3 regions of the Arthrobacter sp. MMS18-M83 genome follow, and region 3 is predicted to be linked to each of the others. Evidence: riboswitches for the same ligand, from Rfam matches in the RefSeq annotation. Region 3 holds a riboswitch; each other region holds the start of a gene.

Region 1 (2,242 bases), 310 kb from region 3:
GTTCCTGTGGTGGATTCGATGAGCGTCATGTATCCAGAGTGCCGCCGCCGATTATGAGTGCTTAAGGCGGAACCTGTGACGCGGCTGTGCATGTGGCGAGGCCCGGTTAACGCAGTAGAGGTCCGCCCCCTGAAGGGGCGGACCTCTAAGAATTTTGTGCGCTTAGTACCAGTTGTGCGCCAAGTGGAAGGCCCAGGCCGCAGACGGGGATCCGTAGCGTTCCTTGATGTAGTTCAGGCCCCAGCGGATCTGGGTCTGGTAGTTGGTCTGCCAATCGGGGCCTTCGGAGGCCATCTTTTCGCCCGGCAGCGACTGCACAATGCCGTAAGCGCCGCTCGAGGCGTTGGTGGCAGTGGTCCGCCAATCGGATTCCTTGTTCCACAAGGTCAACAAGGAGGACATTTCGCCCTGGCCCCACCCGTAGGAGGAAAGCATGCTCGCGGCGTAAGCCTGGGCGCCGGCAGGGTCATTGACGGCGACCTGCACAGTCGGGGCTGCCGGAGCGGGCGGTGCCACGGGAGCGGCCGGTGCCGCAGCCTGGGGTGCGACGGCGGCAGGAGCGGGAGCGGGTGCCTGCGTCGGAGCGGTGCTCGGCTTGGCACTTTCGCTCGCGGACGGCGTGGCGGTGGCGGACGGCGTCGCGCTTTGCTCTGCAATGGCGCGCGATTCGGACGTCTGGCTCATGTCCTGGGCATTGATGGCTTGGTCGGCGGCCTGGGTGGCGGCGCCTGCCCCGAGGAACACAGCGACGACGCCGGCAACAACTGCCATTCGCTGGCTGGTGCCGAGGTTTGCGGCGGCTCGCCTCAGGGTGGAACGTGACTTGTTTTTCCGGGCAGTTTCGCCTCGGTGGCGCGCAACAGGGCGCGACTGATTCTTGGAATCAGACATGGTGATTGCCTCTCGACGCCTGCGGAGTTAGCTGTCGGATTCGGATGAGGTCATCCGGCCGTGGCCACTGAGAAATCGTGGCGGTACGGCTTCACCCCTAGGGCTGGCTCAACATGAGCGTTTGCCCGGAGACCTGGGTCCCCCGTCTCTGCCTGGAGTTTGGGCACCGGGGAGTGGCAGAGCTCGGCGCCTACCCGGCGGTGGCCGGAATGATCCCGCGCACCCATTCGACGGTACAGGAGGACTCCGGTTAAGTCACATTTAGGTAACGGAGATCACGGCGCCGGTGCGCCGACTTGCGCTAGCCGCCCTCCGGCGTCGTGGTCTTCTCGGCGGACCTTCAAACCGTGGCGGTCCTGAGCGCTGGAAGCCGCACGGCAAACTCCGTCCGGCCGGGACGCGAGGCCACCTCGACGGTACCTCCATGGGCCTGAACGATCGATTCCACAATCGACAGGCCGAGCCCGGACGTGCCCTCGGAACCGGAACGAGCGGCGTCGGCACGGGCAAAGCGCGAGAAGATCCTGCCTTGGAATTCAGGCGGAATGCCGGGCCCGTTGTCGGTCACGGTGACAACGGCGCTGCCATCGGCCGAGCGCATGACTCCCGTGACTACCGTGGTTCCCGCCTCAGTGTGCTTGCGGGCATTTGAGAGCAGATTGGCCAAGACCTGGTGGAGCTGCGTCGAGTCGCCGCGGACCGTGAGGGGCTCGTCCGGGAGCCTGAGCTGCCAGATGTGCTCGGGGGCCATGACTTTCTCGTCGCTCACGGTCTCGATCACCAACTGCGTGAGGTCCACATCGGTGAACTCGGGTGCCTTGCCTTCGTCCAGCCGCGCCAAGAGAAGGAGGTCCTCCACGAGGGTGGTCATCCGTTCGGACTGGCTTTGGACCCGTCCCAGCGACTTGCGGCCGTCCTCGGTGAACGTCTCCGTCATGCGCAACAGCTCGGTGTAGCCGCGGATCGCCGTCAGCGGAGTCCGCAGCTCGTGCGAGGCATCGGCCACGAACTGGCGCACCTTGGTTTCGCTTTGCTGGCGTGCCTCCAACGCGTTGGAGACGTTGTCCAGCATGAGGTTCAAAGCATGACCGACGCTGCCCACCTCTGTGCCGGGGTGGGCAGCCGACGCCGGGACGCGCACCGCGAGGGCCACCTCGCCGGCGTCGAGCGGAAGCTTCGACACTTTGGTGGCGACGTCGGAGAGTTGCTCCAGGGGACGCATGGTGCGGCGGATCAGCACGGTTCCCGCGAGTCCAATGAGCACCAGCCCGCCCAAGGACACCAGCACCATGGTCCACACGAGCGAGGCCTCGGTATCCTCTTTCGAGGCGAGCGGCAGGCCTGTGATGAC
Region 2 (2,242 bases), 720 kb from region 3:
GGCCAGGTGGCGTGTGCGAGGACGGGTCGGTCGGGGTGGGCGTCGGCGAGGCCGGATCGGTGGGGGTCGGGGTGACCGTGACCGGGGGATCCGGGCTGGGAGCCGGAGCGGGTTGCGCCGGTGTGGGAACGGCTGGCACCGGAGTAAGGCTTGGGGGCAGCGCTGATGGGACTACGGAGGGAACCCGAATGGAGACTGATGGTGCCCCCGCGCTCGACGGCTTGACGGCGGCGGGCCCTTGCTGCGGCCCTTGCGCTGGGTCCGCAGTAGTCTGACCGGCCTTGGCGCTCGGGGTAGCTGCCGAAGGTAGCGCTGCAGTGCTGGGGGAAGTGCTTGCCGTCGTGGAAGGAGTGCCGGACTGCGTGGAGCTCTGGTCCTGGGCGCGGGTTTCCTGGCCGAAGAAGGGCAACTCAAGAGCCTGGCTGACGGAAGCCGCCGCCAACAAGATGCCTAGGGCTCCTGTCACCACTGCCATTCGGTTGCTCATCGTCCGGATGGTCGCAGCCTTTTTGAGGACGGCGTGCGGTTCCCGGCTGAACGACGATCCGGCAGAGGACACCGGAGTGAAGCCTGCACGAGTTGCCGTTGGAAGGGCGGTTGTGGGTGCCTTCTGGGTTTCGGCGGGGGGTGCAACGGTCGAGATGACTGCGGTGGCGGGTTCCGGTTCAGCGGGAGCCGCGGGTGCCGCCGTCTTTGTTGCCACTATCGGAATAGCCGCGGTGGCGGGTTCGGGGGCGGTAGTTGGTTCCACCGCTGCGGGTGGAACCGCCGGAATGCTCGCGGTCTCGCTGGCTTGGGCTGCCCGTTTCCGCTCGGCCGCGCGGGCGGCCGCTCGCGTGGTGGGCGCCGCCGTCGTCGGGTTCGTCGGGGTGGTTGGTGCCGGCGTCGAAATTTCGGAAGCCGGTTCAGGGATGAACGGTCCACCGTCTTGGGCCCGACGGCGTCCGGTCGGTTTGGTGCGCTCGCGCGCCACTTGGGCACGGCGAGGCTGATCCATGGTTGGGGACATGGTGATTGCCTCTCAACGCCTTCGAGGTTAGCTGTCGGGTTCGGACGAGGCCGTCCGGCCGCGCATGGCGGCTTCACCCCAAGGGCCTGTGGAGAAGTAGGCCCGGAGACTCTGGGTCCCCCGTCTCTGCCGCACGTCTAGCGGAATCCGGGTTGCGGCAGAGCTCGGCGTCAGCCCGGAAGCGGCCCAGCTGGGGATTGGGTCGCCCCTCGACGCTACAACAGCCGACTAGAAAAGTCACATTTAGATAACGGGCCGGGCGACCGGTATTCCGCGGGATTTCGCGCGCGGATCTAGTTCCGCTGCGCTCCAGTTTGCCCGGCGATGAGTCCGGCGACATGTTCGGCGTCCCGGCCGACGCCACCCACAAGGCCCGAGGTCAGCCCGTATTGGAACGGCATGCCCACGAAGAACAGCCCCGGCAGTTGTTCCACGGCGCCCCGGCAGGTAAGCGGCCAGCCGTCCTCGTCCGCCGGAAGTCCTTGGATCCAGGCAAAGTCCGGTTGGTAGCCGGTCGCCCAGATCACGGTGGAGACTGGGAGTGTTTGGCCATCGTCCAGGAGCGGTTGGCCCCCATGGGTGCCCGTCAGGCGTGGCAGGCGGGTGACTGCCGCGGCGTCGAGCTCTTTTGTGGAGGCCCGGATCAGAGGCGCGCCGTGCTTGGTGAAGCCGACCGCAACCTTGCGGCCGATAGGAGTGGATCGGTTCATCACATTGTGGATGAAGAGCCACCAAAGCCCCCCGGCGTATCGCGTCACTGGACCCGGAACGTGGAACGGGGGAGTTCCGGCGATGTAGGTGCGGTGGCTGGATGCGAGCTCCAAGGCAATTTCGACGCCGGAAGTGCCGGAGCCGACCACCAGGACATCTCCGGGCGGAACTGAGTCCGGGTTGGCGTACTCCGCGCCGTGCAGTTGGTGAATGCCTGGGTCCAAGGCCTCCGCGAAGGCTGGAATCCTCGGGCGGGCATTCGGGCCCGTTGCAACAACCACGTTCTTGGCCAGGATCGGTCCGGAGCTTGACTGGACTCGGTATCGGCCGTCGTCGCGCTCGATTCCGGTGACCTGGACGCCATGACGCACCGGGAGGTTCCAGTTGCCGGCATACGCCTCGAGGTATTCGGCCATGGCGTCTTTGCTGGGAAAGGTGCCCCGGTTGGCGGGGAAGGGCAGGCCGGGCAGCGAGTCGTGCTGCGCAGGGGTGAAGAGTCGCAAGGAATCCCAGCGGTTCCGC
Region 3 (2,242 bases):
GACCATGCAAGTCATTGCGCACGATCGGCCCCGCGATCCGCATCGCGAAGTGCGCCGGCGCAAGGGCCCCTTGCGGCAAATGGCCGATTTCGCCGCCGCGAGCGGTGCGGGACAGAAGGCTGGCGTGGCCCTCGCCGCCACGGGCCTCATCCTGACGGTGGCCATGCCGGGTACTGGCGCATTGACGGCCGCTGCGGAATCGAACCAGGCTTCCACGGCTTCGGCAGGCACTCAGGCCGAGATTCCCGCTGCGGCCAATGCCACCATCGACTTCAGCCGAGCTGCCGTTTCCACTACGGCGGATCCTGATAGCAAACTTAAGCAGCTCCTGAGCGCGCAGTCCGTCGGCAGCATCAAGACGTCATCCTCGAAGGGCACGCTGGGGGCTCCGCTGGACACCCTCGCCACGGCTTCGCCGTTCGGCTACCGCGTGAACCCCATTACGGGAGGCCTTGGGGAGTTCCACCGTGGCCAGGACTTCGTGGCCCAGTGCGGCACGCAGGTACATGCGGCTGCAGCCGGCAAGGTCACGTTTGCGGGCTGGCACCCGTATGGCGGCGGAAACCGCATTGTGGTGGACCACGGCAACGGCCTGGAAACCACGTACAACCACTTATCCTCGTTCAACGTCCAGGTGGGCCAAACGGTCAACCGCGGCGACGTCATCGCTTTGAGCGGCACCACTGGCGCCTCCACCGGCTGCCACCTCCATTTTGAAGTCATGGTCAACGGCGACGTCGTTGATCCCTTGGGCTGGCTGTAGCCAATCCGATGGACGTCTCTCGAATGCTTGTCACGCTCCGTGACCTGAATGTGACATTCAGCCAAAACTCCTGTACCGTCTAACTCGCATCAACTTTTAGAGAGTTGATGCACTCGGGTGGATTGCCTAGCTCTGCCACTGCCCGAGGTTCCGTTCGCAAAACATCGTCTGGCAGAGGCGGGGGACCCACTTTTGGTCATCTTCACCGATGACCTTGGGGTTAAGTCGCAATTGTTTCCTACGGGAAGCATTGCGGCCGGATGACTCCCATCCGAATCCGACAGCTTACCTCGCGGGCATAGGGAGAGGCCTCTTAACGTGTCTTCACGCACTACTCTTGCGCGCCACCGCGCTGCGGTCACCAAGACCAACTCGCTTGCCGTCATCGCTAAGACCGTCGGCAGCAACGCCGGTGGTGTAGGCCGTCAGGCAGCAGTTATCGCCGCTGCGTCCGGTCTGGTTCTCACTAGCGGTATCGCGGCCAACGCTGCCGAAACCAACGTCCCCCGCGAGTCCACTGCGACCTCCACCCTGGAAGTTCAGTCCATCGCCCAAGCCAGTATTGCGGCCGACTCCTCCGTCGCCATCAAGTACGAACGTCCGGCTGTTTCCACTGAAGCTGCTCCGGTTGTAGAAGCGCCGGTTGCCGTCCAGGAAGCTGTTGCCGCTCCCAAGGCTGCAACAACGGGTGTCTCTACGCTTTCCGTTTCCGCCGCTGTATCCCCCGCCACAAAGGTTGCCAGCGGCAAGGGCGCAGCAATTGCCGCCGCAGCTTACGCGCAGCTTGGCGTTGCCCAGGACTGCACCGCCCTGGCTTCGAACTCCCTGGCCGCTGTTGGCATCAACTTCCACGGTTGGCCGGCAGACTACCTGTCCCTCGGCCGCACGGTCAGTGCTGCTGAAGCGCAGCCGGGTGACCTCGTTTACTACCAGAACGGCGGCATGGGCAAGGCCCACATCGCTGTTTACGTCGGTAACGGCATGGCCGTCCACGGCGGCTGGAACGGTGGCACCACTGCTTTGTACAGCGTGAACATCGGCTCCGGTCCAGTCTTCATCCGCGTTGGTGGCTAAATAGCTTCTGCTGAACAGTTTCACAGGAACATCCCCGCTGGTCCGCCCGCGGGGATGTTCTGTTTAACCAGCATGTGCCACATCTCGTGCCCACGGTCTGCTGCGGTCGATTCCGGGCGCGCGGCAGCGTCAACAGCCGCTGCTCCCGGACAATTGAAAGTTCCCGCCACATGTCCGGTACGTGAACTTTGCCCGACGCAGCGCCGGAACCCATCCACGGATTCGTTGATCTGGCCTCCGGGTGTTTACTCTTGTGATGTCGATCCACAGCCCGTACATGCAGAGGGCAGCCGGCCCTCGCGCCCCTGACGGGTGCGGCCGTGAAGAGGTACGTGCATGCGCACACTCGTTCTGAATGCTGGATATGAACCGCTGGCGGTAGTAACCTTCCGCCGGGCGCTGGTC

What was found. Region 3 has a riboswitch for cyclic di-AMP ahead of OW521_RS09350 (NlpC/P60 family protein). Riboswitches for the same ligand answer to the same signal wherever they lie in the genome.
Region 1: linked by a shared signal. The riboswitch ahead of OW521_RS10830 (hypothetical protein) and the one ahead of OW521_RS09350 (NlpC/P60 family protein) in region 3 are both predicted to bind cyclic di-AMP.
Region 2: linked by a shared signal. The riboswitch ahead of OW521_RS12840 (hypothetical protein) and the one ahead of OW521_RS09350 (NlpC/P60 family protein) in region 3 are both predicted to bind cyclic di-AMP.

What each region holds. Positions count from the first base shown of each region.
Region 1 covers NZ_CP113343.1:2,304,939-2,307,180, reverse strand. Annotated here, with positions in the region: gene OW521_RS10835 (glycosyltransferase) at 1-29, opposite strand, end outside; gene OW521_RS10830 (hypothetical protein) at 163-891, opposite strand; cyclic di-AMP (ydaO/yuaA leader) riboswitch at 894-1,067, opposite strand; gene OW521_RS10825 (HAMP domain-containing sensor histidine kinase) at 1,232-2,242, opposite strand, start outside.
Region 2 covers NZ_CP113343.1:2,721,878-2,724,119, forward strand. Annotated here, with positions in the region: gene OW521_RS12840 (hypothetical protein) at 1-1,009, opposite strand, end outside; cyclic di-AMP (ydaO/yuaA leader) riboswitch at 1,012-1,162, opposite strand; gene OW521_RS12845 (flavin-containing monooxygenase) at 1,303-2,242, opposite strand, start outside.
Region 3 covers NZ_CP113343.1:1,998,927-2,001,168, reverse strand. Annotated here, with positions in the region: gene OW521_RS09355 (M23 family metallopeptidase) at 1-763, shown strand, start outside; cyclic di-AMP (ydaO/yuaA leader) riboswitch at 909-1,076, shown strand; gene OW521_RS09350 (NlpC/P60 family protein) at 1,082-1,837, shown strand; gene OW521_RS09345 (HNH endonuclease) at 2,174-2,242, shown strand, end outside.